2 regions of the Caballeronia sp. M23-90 genome follow, and region 2 is predicted to be linked to the other one. Evidence: riboswitches for the same ligand, from Rfam matches in the RefSeq annotation. Region 2 holds a riboswitch; the other holds the start of a gene.

Region 1 (4,492 bases), on a different contig from region 2:
CACGTTTCGAGCACATCTTCCTGCGCGGGCGCCACGCCCACGATAAACGGCGTGCCCGGCACGTGCGCGAACGTGAAGATGCGCTCGACCCCATCAACAGGCGATTTCGCCACGTATGACCCCGAGCTCGAATGCCTCATGCGGGCGAACGTGGCTGAGCCGGCGACGTTGCGATTGATATCCTCGCCGAGGAAGGGCTTTCGTACGATCAACGCGCCATCGTCCTGAACGATAAAAATCGATCCCTTCGGGCCGACTTCGATCTTGTCCAGGAGCGAACGGAAATACTGGAGGTTCACGGTCAGCAACGCGATGCCGGCAAACGATCCGTCCGGCGCATTGATACGCCGGCTCATGCCGATCGCCGCGCCGTTTGCGTGGGTCAAGTAGGGATGCGAGAAAAACAGGCCGACCGATGGGTTGTTTCGATGGGCAAGGAAATATTCGCGCTCGGCGAAGGTTTCGGGCGGCGTGGCCGTGGGGTTTTCTTTTATGATGACGCGGCCGCGGGCATCGATAACGTAGCTGCCGCCTATGTACGCCGCCGTGGTCGCGCGGTCGAATAGAATCCGGCGGCGCAGATTGAGCGGAAGCACCATGATGCTCGCGTCCTGCGCGCCATCGACCACGGCGCGAAGCGACAGATCGTAGATTTCGACGTTGCGGGCAATATCGCCGCCAATGATCGACACCAGATTGGCCGACGTCTCCCTGGCGTGGCTCAGTGCTTCTTCGCGGCCCTGGTACAACGTGGCGATCGACAAGCCTGCCATGACGACCGCAACGGCAGTTCCGGCAATCCCGGCAAGGAGCGGATAGCGTGACAGGGAATTTGCCATGCTGAGCGCTGTCCATCGATACCGGCCGCGGCGCTTTCGCGAAGCTGTTCCAGGTGGCAGGCCGGATCTCATGGCGCGCGCCTCGTCCGGCGTGCAGACGGTTTTGCGCCGGGAGGGCTTTCAGTCGTCAGCATGGATATCGTGATTGGCATCGCGGCTGTATCGGATCGAAGGCGCGGATCTGGGCTGGCCACCTTGTACGGGCCAGGACTTCGCGGAAAACGCGTGGTGGTGGTCAACCAGAGCGGAGGCGCATCGGCTGTGCCTGATGTACGGACACTAAAAAAACCTGGAGAAGATTACAAATTCATTTCGAACGTGATAGCCTTTGTCCGTCCTTGGGGAGTAGCCGGCTTCCAGCCATTGGAAGCGCTCATGTCAACACGCTTGGTTCGATCGAACCGTGGCATGAGCAACCGATCTGTATTCTGGTTGGCAAGACCATCGATGTAACGCCGCGACCGGTCGGGCTCGGCGAGACATCGTATGTTCCTGTCCCGACCCGAACATGATCATTGTCCCCATGAATATCGCTTCCACCATCCTGCTCGCCTTCGCCATGTCGACGGACGCCTTCGCCGCCGCTGTCGGCAAAGGCGCGACGTTGCGCCGTCCGCGTATGCGCGAGGCGCTGCGAACCGGCCTGATCTTTGGCGTCATCGAGGCGATCACGCCGCTCGTCGGCTGGGCGCTCGGCAAGGCCGCGGCCCCGTACGTCATGTCGTGGGATCACTGGATTGCCTTCGGGCTCTTGCTCGTGCTCGGGTTGCGCATGATTCGCTCTGGCTTCAGCACGCCCACGCCCGAGGCCGAAAAACCCGTGCGTCACGGTTTCTGGCTGCTCGCCGCGACGGGCTTGGCAACGAGCATCGATGCCATGGCGGTGGGCGCGGGACTCGCTTTTATCGATGTGAATATTTTCTCTACGGCTGCGACCATCGGACTTGCGACGCTGATCATGGTGACCATCGGCGTGATGGTGGGACGCTTCTTGGGCCGCGCGGTCGGGCAGCGCGCGGAAGTGGCGGGCGGCTTGATCCTGGTCGCCATCGGCTCGGTGATTCTGGCCGAGCACCTCGGATATGTGAGCTGACCGGTCTATTCTCAGACGGTCGAGCGCAGCCGGCGCGAGTTGCTGTCGTTGCGGAAAATGATCGGATGTTCTTCAGGTTCGCGTTGTACCGCAGCCTGGCGCACCACGTTGATCACCGTTTCGTGATGGGGTGATTTATCGCAGACCGGGTCCGCGTTGGCCGGGTCGTCCGTGAGCAAATAGGCCTGGCAGCGGCAACCGCCTGCATCGATCGTTTTCTCTTCGCAGCTTCGGCATGGCTCCTTCATCCAGTCGAAGCCGCGAAAGCGGTTGAACGCATCGCTTTCGTACCAGATCTCGCGAACGGACGTGTCCTTGACGTTCGGGAACGTCAGGCCCGGAAGCGAACGCGCGGTGTGGCACGGCAAGGCGGCCCCATCGGGCGCCACGCCGAGGAATACCGAACCCCAGCCGTTCATGCATTTCTTCGGCCGCGTCTCGAAGTAGTCGGGCACGACGAAGTAGATCTTGCAGCGATGCCCGATCTTCTCCCGATACCGCTCGACCACCGCTTCGGCTTCTTTCAGTTGCTCGGCTGTAGGCATCAGTTGCGCGCGGTTCGCATGCGCCCAGCCATAGTATTGAGTGTTCGCGAGCTCCAGATATTCCGCGCCCATTGCGAGCGCCATGTCGATGATCTTGTCCACGTGCGGCAGGTTGTATCGATGGAGCACGCAATTCAGGACCATCGGGAAACCATGCGCCTTGATCGACCTTGCAACACGGTTCTTCAGGTCGAACGTGCGCGTGCTGCTGAGAAAGTCGTTGAGCTCCTGCGTGGAATCCTGGAACGATAACTGGATGTGATCGAGGCCTGCGTCCTTCAATGCGTCGAGACGCTTGTCCGTCAAACCGATACCCGATGTGATCAGGTTCGTATAGAAACCCAGTTGCCGTCCTTCGCGCACGAGCACTTCGAGGTCATCGCGCAACAGCGGTTCGCCCCCGGAGAAGCCGAGTTGTGCCGCGCCGAGCGCACGCGCTTCACGCAGCACGCCGATCCACTGGTCGGTCGTGAGTTCAGTGCTGTGGTCCGTGTAGTTGACGGGGTTGTAGCAGAACGCGCAATGCAACGGGCATCGATAGGTCAGTTCCGCGAGCAGCCACAGCGGCGGGGCAATGACGCTTGCGGTCATGTCGCTTCCTCCAGCCATCCACGACGCTCGGCTTCGGCAATGAACAACCTCACTTCGCCGCCGAGATCCTGAGTATTGAACGCTTGCTCCAGGTCGGCGATCAGCATGTCGATATCGCGCGTGCCGTCGCAGCGCTTCAGGATCTCGCCAGCGCTCTGATTGAGCTTGACCATGCCTTCAGGATAGAGCAGCACGTGTGCGTCCTGCGCCGGTTCCCACTGCAGCCGGAAGATCCCCTTGAGCTTGAGCATTGGCGCTGGCGATGTCATTGGGGAAAGGCCTTTTCGATGGCGTCGAGCATCGACCACAAGATGTCGAGCTTGAATTGCAGGATTTCGAGCGCGCGTTCCTGCTGCTCGCGTGTCCTGAAGTAGTCTAGCGTGACTTGCAGGCCGTGCTCGACGTCGCGCTGTGCAAGCGAGATGCGCGAGCGGAAATACGTAAGGCCGTCGGCTTCGATCCACGGATAACACGTGGGCCATGTCGCAAGCCGGTCCTTGTGGATCTGCGGCGCAAAAATTTCCGTCAGCGATGAACACACCGCTTCTTGCCACGGCGCACGGCGCGCGAAGTTGACGTAGGCATCGACGGCGAATTTCACCCCGGGCGCCACCTGTTCCAGCGACCAGAGTTCGTCGCGCGTGAGGCCGACTGCGTCGCCCAGGCGTGCCCATGTTTCTATGCCGCCTTCGTCATCCCCGTAACCGTCGTGATCGAGAATGCGCAGCACCCAGCGCCGCCGCGTTTCCCGATCGGGACAGTTCGACATGACCGCCGCGTCCTTCAGCGGGATGTTGATCTGGTAGTAAAACCGGTTCGCCACCCAGCCGCGAATCTGTTCGCGCGAGCAACCACCTTCGTTCATCTTCACGTTGAACGGATGATGAATGTGGTACGCCGTGCCCTTCGCGCGAAGTTGCGCCTCGAATTCTTCGCGGGTCCAGGCAGTTTTGCCGGCGTCTTGCGTATCTGCGTGATTCGGGCCGTTCACATGTTTCTCCTGCGAAGCGCTAATGCATGTTCAAAGATCGAATGCCATTCCGTCGAAGGCGACTTCGATGCCGTGTTCGGCGAGCCGCTGCCGTTCGGGACCGTCTTCGATCAGGATGGGATTCGTGTTGTTGATGTGAATGAGGACCTTGCGCACGCCCGTACGTTCGATCGAATCAAGCACCTCGATCATGCCGCCCGGCCCCGTTTGCGCAAGATGGCCCATGTCGGCGGCGGTCTTCTTCGACAGGCCGAGTTCGATCATTTCGTCCGGCGTCCAGAGGGTGCCGTCGACCAGCAACAGGTCCGCGCCGTTCATTGCTTCGAGTACGTGGGGTTCGAGCGCGCCGAGCCCGGGCGCGTAGAACGCGCGCTTGCCGGTCGCCTCGTTGATGAACGTCAGCCCGATGTTGTCACCACGTTGGGGCGCCGCG
Region 2 (6,034 bases):
GTTATTCGGCGGCACGGACAGCGCGGGCGCACTCGCGACCAACAAGTAAGGGAGCAAAGCGATGAACCAGCAAGAACTGATCGCGCAGGCGTGGGCGCTGACGGAAGCCATCGAAAATGCAGCCGCCGATAACGACTGGCCCCGCGCCGCCGAACTCACGCAAACGCGTTCGCCGCTCCTGATGGGCTTGCAAGCCGACCAGCCCGCCGATGCCATGGTCATCATCCGCCGGATCCAGGCGAGCATTGCGACGATCATGAACGTGGCGACATCGGCGGAAACGGCGTTGATGAGGAATCACCGGCAAGCGATGAACCAGGCGAGCGCCGCCAGCCGGTATCAGCAGGCAGCACGACTCTGATGCGGCAGTGAAGAGACAACGCAGGACAACAACAGATGCGCGGTAAGTGCGACGCGCAATGTGATTGATGCCCGCTTCGGCGGGCTTTTTTTTGCGCGCGAACTGGCGGCATGCCGAGGCGCACGCCGCCACCTGCGATGACTTACCGTCCCAGCGTCAACCCGAGATAAAGCGCGTACAGGCCGCCGTTCACGAGCAGCGCCCATAGCACGATCCCGCCTTTTCTCGCGTTGAACCGCAGCCATGCGGCGGCGGCAAGCGTGATGAAAACGCCGGTCAGCACTTCAACGCGCGGTTCCCAAGGCGTCAGCATGATGCCGATACCCGGCAGCAACGTGCCTTGAAACACCATTGCGCCGGTGATGTTCCCGAACGCGAGCGTGTCCTTCCCGCGCCGCGCCCAGATGATGCTGTTCACCTTTTCGGGCAGTTCGGTCGCGATCGGGATGATGATCAGCGAAAGCAGCAACGCCGAAATCCCCAGCACATGCGACACACCTTCAACGCCCGCGATAAACCCCTTCGCCCCGCCAACTAGCAGTGCAACGCCGATCAGCATCTGTAGCGCAATGGTCGCAAGCGTCGTCGGCAAGCCCACACGCGCGATCAGCAGGCGCTCGGGGGCCTCGGTGCCGTGCCCTTTCTCGACCAGACTGGCCGATGCGCGAAACGTCGTGATCACATACACCACATACACGCCGACCAGGCCGACGGCGAACAAGGCGCGCACGGGCCACGCGTGATGCGGGACGAACATCGCGCCGGCTGCAATCATGAACGCGCAGAGGAAGAAGTTGAGATCGCGGGTAAAACCCGTGTGTTCAGGCGTGACCAGACCCTTCAGGCCGCGCGTCTTGATCACGGCAATGGCCATCAGGCAGGTGGAAAGCGTCGCGAGCATCAGCGGCGCGCCAAGAATGGCGCCGACGCCGATTTCCTCGTTGACCGAACGATTTGCCGAGGCGCCCAGCAACGCGATGATCGGCACGGTGGTTTCAGGCAATGCCGTGCCAATGGCCGCAAAGAGCGAACCTGTGACGCCTTCGGAGATACCGAGTTTTTCGCCGAGATGCTCGAGTGCATTGGTGAACAATTCCGATGCCGCCAGAATCACCACGAGCATGAGTGCGAGTTGCAGGAAGAGCATGGTCATGCCGCACCTCGCAACGAAGGGTACTGGCGACCGCTGCGCAAGGAGAGGCTTGTGACCGGAGTGGGGTATTTTTGTTTTGGAGACACGATGATTTCACGGTCGGACGTCAGCGAACCAGGGTGCTATCCCGCGCCGTCCGACCGTGAACGACAAGATGCACCCATGGTCTCGCCAAACCTGACCGGTCGAACGCGCCACGGCACCAGCCGAGTATGTTGACGCGTCCTCCTCCCATTGCGGAAGGAAGGCTACTCCCCAAAGACGGGCATGAGTTTAGCGTGGGGCTACGGATTAGGCAAGGCGACGCAGCCGGGCGGGATCGGTCCCATATCGATATCCCCAATCGGTCGTTGTAGCGGAAATAACGTTTCAGTAAGCTACGCCGACGCGGGTTTGTTGCGCAGGACCGTGCGCCGGAGCGCGCCGTACAATAAGTCGCAACGAGTCGCAACGCTGCCTGCATCGAAAAATGACGAAAATTAACCGACTAACCGACAACAGCATCAAAAACGGGAGATTCCATGCGCTTCAGAATGCTCGCAGCCGCAGTCCTGGCCGTAATACCGATGCTCGCGATAGCAAAACCGCTTACCGTGTGCACGGAGTCGAGTCCCGACGGCTTCGATGTCGTGCAGTTCAACTCGCTCGTGACGACCAATGCATCGGCGGATGTGATCTTCAACACACTCGTCTCCTACGATGAAGTCGCGAAGAAGGTCACGCCCGCGCTCGCCGAGAAGTGGGATGTGAGCGCCGACGGCCTGACCTACACGTTTCACCTGCGCCCGAACGTGGCATTCCAGAGCACGGATTACTTCAAGCCATCGCGGAAATTGACGGCCGATGACGTCGTGTTTTCGTTCGATCGCATGCTTTCGGACAGCAACCCGTGGCACAAGGTGGCGGGCGCAAGCGGCTTTCCGCATGCGCAATCGATGGGTCTGGTGAAGCTGATCAAGTCGGTATCCAAGGTCGATGACAATACCGTGACGTTCGTGCTGAACACGCCGAACGCGACCTTCGTGCCCATTCTGACGATGGGTTTTGCATCGATCTATTCGGCCGAATACGCCGATCAATTGCTCAAGGCCGGCAAGGAAACCGATCTGAACGCGAAACCCATCGGCACGGGTCCGTTCGTATTGAAGAGTTATACCAAGGACGCCGTGATCCGCTACGACGTGAACCCGGCCTACTGGGGCGCGAAGCCGAAGGTCGACCGGTTGATCTATGCAATCACGCCCGACGCCTCCGTGCGCGCGCAGAAAATCAAGGCGGGTGAATGCCAGATCGCGTTGTCGCCGAAGCCGCAGGATGTGATCGATGCGAAGAAAGGCGGCTCGATCAAGGTCGTCGAAACGCCGGCGTTCATGACGGCGTTCGTGGCGCTGAATACGCAGAAAAAGCCGCTCGACAACCCCAAGGTCCGCCAGGCGCTGAACGAGGCATTCGATCGCACGACGTACCTGAAAACGGTCTTCGAGAACACGGCGACGGCCGCCGTGAATCCGTTCCCGCCGAACACGTGGAGCTATGACAAGCAGGTGACGCCGTACGCGTATTCGGTCGATCGCGCGAAAAAACTCCTCGCCGATGCAGGCTATCCCAATGGCTTCGATACGACCATCTGGGTGCGTCCGAACGGCAGCGTGCTGAATCCGAACCCGAAGGCCGGCGCAGAATTGCTGCAGGCGGACTTGGCGAAGATCGGCGTGAAGGCGCAGGTCAAGGTGATCGAATGGGGTGAGCTGATCAAGGAAGCGAAGCAAGGCCAGCACGACATGTTGTTCATGGGGTGGGCTGGCGACAATGGCGATCCGGACAACTATCTCTCGCCGCTGTTCAGTTGCGCCGCCGTGCGCTCGGGCATCAACTTCGCGCGTTTTTGCGACCCGACGCTGGATCGTTTGATCGATGAAGGCAAGGCATCGGCGGATATCGGCAAGCGGACCAAGGCTTATACCGAAGCGCAGCAGATCATCCACGACCAGGCGCTGTGGATTCCGCTCGGCTATCCGACCGCGTCCGCGCTGACGCAAGCCAACGTGAGCGGGTATCGGGTCAGTCCGTTTGGACGGCAGAACTTTTCGACCGTATCCGTGCAGTAAGCGTTGTTGCTCTTTGAAAAACCGGGCGCCCTATAAAAAGCGCCCGGTTTTTTCATGCCGGCGCGAAACGGATTACGCCATCGTCTTCATTCGTACGACGCACCAGTTCACCTTTCAGCCAGAGCAAGTGCAAATGCGCCAGCGCTTCGCCGAGCGCAAAAGTCATCTGGTGTACATCGAGCGGACGCTTGAACATGATCGGCACAATGTCCGCCGCGCTTTGCGGCTTCGCCGCGCACGCCTCGTGCACTTCTGCGAGCCGCGCCGCGTGATGGTCGCGAAGCTGCCTGATACGCGTATGCATGCCGCGAAACGGCTTGCCGTGGGAAGGCAGGACAAGCGCATCGGCGGGTAACGCTTCGTATCGGCCGAGGGATTCCAGGAACAGCGCCACCGGATTGCTCTCCGGTTCGATAGCAAACACGGACACATTCGTCGAAATGCGCGGCAAGACCATGTCCCCGGAAATCAGCACGTTGGTCTCCGCGCAATAGAACGCGCAATGTTCGGGCGAATGACCGAAACCCGTTATTACTTCCCAGTCGCGCCCGCCAATCCTGACCATGTCGCCGTTGCGCAGTCGGCGGAAATGCTGCGGTATGGATGGAACGAGCTTCGGGTAATACGTATCGCGTTTGCGTAACGCTTCGAGCGATGCCGGGTCCCTCATGCCATGTCGCGCGAAGTGCTGTGCGGCGCGCTCGCCGCCTGCATCCGATCCGTCGCCGCTGGACATGACGCGGCCCATTGCATATTCGCCGTGCGACATCCAGAGTCTTACCGGACCCCAGCGCTTTTGCTCGCCGCCATTGCAAATCCAGTCGGCGAGGCCCAGATGATCCGGATGGCAATGCGTGACGATCACACGCAAAACCGGCAAGCCGTCGAGCAACGTACCGAAGACGCTTTCCCAACTGGCGCGGATGGTTTCGTCTGAAATACCGCAATCGATGACGGTCCAGCCCTTTACGCCATCGATTTCATCGCGCATGACCCAGACGTTGACGTGATCGAGCGCGAACGGCAGCGGCATGCGTACCCAAAAGACGCCGGGCGCGACTTCCATCGCCCGGCCGGGTTCGGGAAGCCGGTCGGCGAAAACGTAATCCAGTTGTTGTTCGAGCGGATTCATGCGGGTCGGTCTCCGGGTTGTCGATTCTTGCAATGCCGCCAAGTTGACGCTAACGTTAACTTGTATTTTACAGCGGTTGTCAAAAGCCGTTCAGCGCTTCCCTACTTTCAAATGACCGACACGCGTTACACCATCACCGAACTGGCTGGTGAATTCGACATCACGCCCCGCGCGATCCGTTTCTATGAGAATCAGGGTTTGCTCACGCCGGCGCGCGAAGGCACGAACGGTGTGCGGCGCGTTTATTCGGCGCGCGACCGCACGCGCCTGAGGCTGACGCTGCGCGGCAAGCGGCTCGGGTTTACGCTGTCGGAAATCAGCCGGCTGCTCGATCTCTACGATTCACCCACGGGCACCGTCGCGCAGTTGCACGCGTTCCTGGACACGATCACGGAACATCGCGCGGTGCTGGAGCGGCAACTGGAAGACCTGAACGCGACGCTCGCCGAGCTTGCTGCGTACGAAACGCAAGGCCGTGCGTTGCTTTCGGCGAGTGCTGAAAAGCGCGCACGCAAGATGGCTGCGGCTTCTCCGGCCACGGAGAAACGCGCGAAGGCGGTATGAACGGCCGTGGCGATACAATATCGCCCGGTTTGAATGCACAGGGAGTAACGCACCTCACGCGACACCACACGAAGTGCAGGGTCGATATGAATCACTTTCCCAGATTGCTGTCGTCGCAGATTGGCTTCGATGTCGCGCAAACGCTGCTCGAAGGGTTCGATCGTCACTATCGCGTTTTCAGCGATGCTGCGATCGCAGCGAAGCATTTATTCGAAGAAAGCGACTGGCATGCGCTGCAACGCCTGGCGCGCGAGCGCATCACGTCCTACGACGATCGCGTGGAAGAATGTGTGACGCGTCTGCAGGACCAATACGACGCAGAGAACATAGACGATGAAGTCTGGCAGCAGATCAAGCTGCATTACATCGGCTTGTTGACGACGCATCGGCAACCCGAATGCGCCGAGACGTTTTTCAACTCCGTGTGCTGCAAGATCCTGCACAGGTCGTATTTCAATAACGACTTCATCTTTGTGCGGCCGGCCATATCGACGGAATACATCGAGAACGATGAACCCGCCGCCAAGCCGACGTATCGCGCGTATTACCCAAAGAAGGACGGGCTCGCTGCAACGCTCGCGCGCATTGTCACGAACTTCCAGCTCGAGCCTGCATTTGAAGACCTCGAACGCGATGTTCAATGCGTCATGCGAGCCATCACCGAGGCATTAGGCGAGTTCGAGGCGGCACCGAATTTCCAGATCCACATGTTGTCG

What was found. A riboswitch is a leader RNA that binds a small molecule or an ion and turns the genes downstream of it on or off. The one in region 2 is predicted to bind manganese.
Region 1: linked by a shared signal. The riboswitch ahead of mntP (manganese efflux pump MntP) and the one ahead of ACRXB1_RS22955 (sodium:calcium antiporter) in region 2 are both predicted to bind manganese.

The regions. Positions count from the first base shown of each region.
Region 1 covers NZ_JBSIPA010000475.1:310-4,801, reverse strand. The annotation lists gene ACRXB1_RS30320 (cache domain-containing protein) at 1-839, opposite strand, end outside; yybP-ykoY riboswitch at 1,168-1,347, shown strand; gene mntP (manganese efflux pump MntP) at 1,363-1,932, shown strand; gene pqqE (pyrroloquinoline quinone biosynthesis protein PqqE) at 1,944-3,068, opposite strand; gene pqqD (pyrroloquinoline quinone biosynthesis peptide chaperone PqqD) at 3,065-3,337, opposite strand; gene pqqC (pyrroloquinoline-quinone synthase PqqC) at 3,334-4,059, opposite strand; partial or broken gene pqqB (pyrroloquinoline quinone biosynthesis protein PqqB) at 4,090-4,492, opposite strand, start outside.
Region 2 covers NZ_JBSIPA010000270.1:134-6,167, forward strand. The annotation lists partial or broken gene ACRXB1_RS22945 (flagellar filament capping protein FliD) at 1-49, shown strand, start outside; gene ACRXB1_RS22950 (flagellar protein FliT) at 62-361, shown strand; gene ACRXB1_RS22955 (sodium:calcium antiporter) at 504-1,514, opposite strand; yybP-ykoY riboswitch at 1,612-1,783, opposite strand; gene ACRXB1_RS22960 (ABC transporter substrate-binding protein) at 2,036-3,622, shown strand; gene ACRXB1_RS22965 (MBL fold metallo-hydrolase) at 3,675-4,754, opposite strand; gene ACRXB1_RS22970 (MerR family transcriptional regulator) at 4,866-5,318, shown strand; gene aceK (bifunctional isocitrate dehydrogenase kinase/phosphatase) at 5,405-6,034, shown strand, end outside.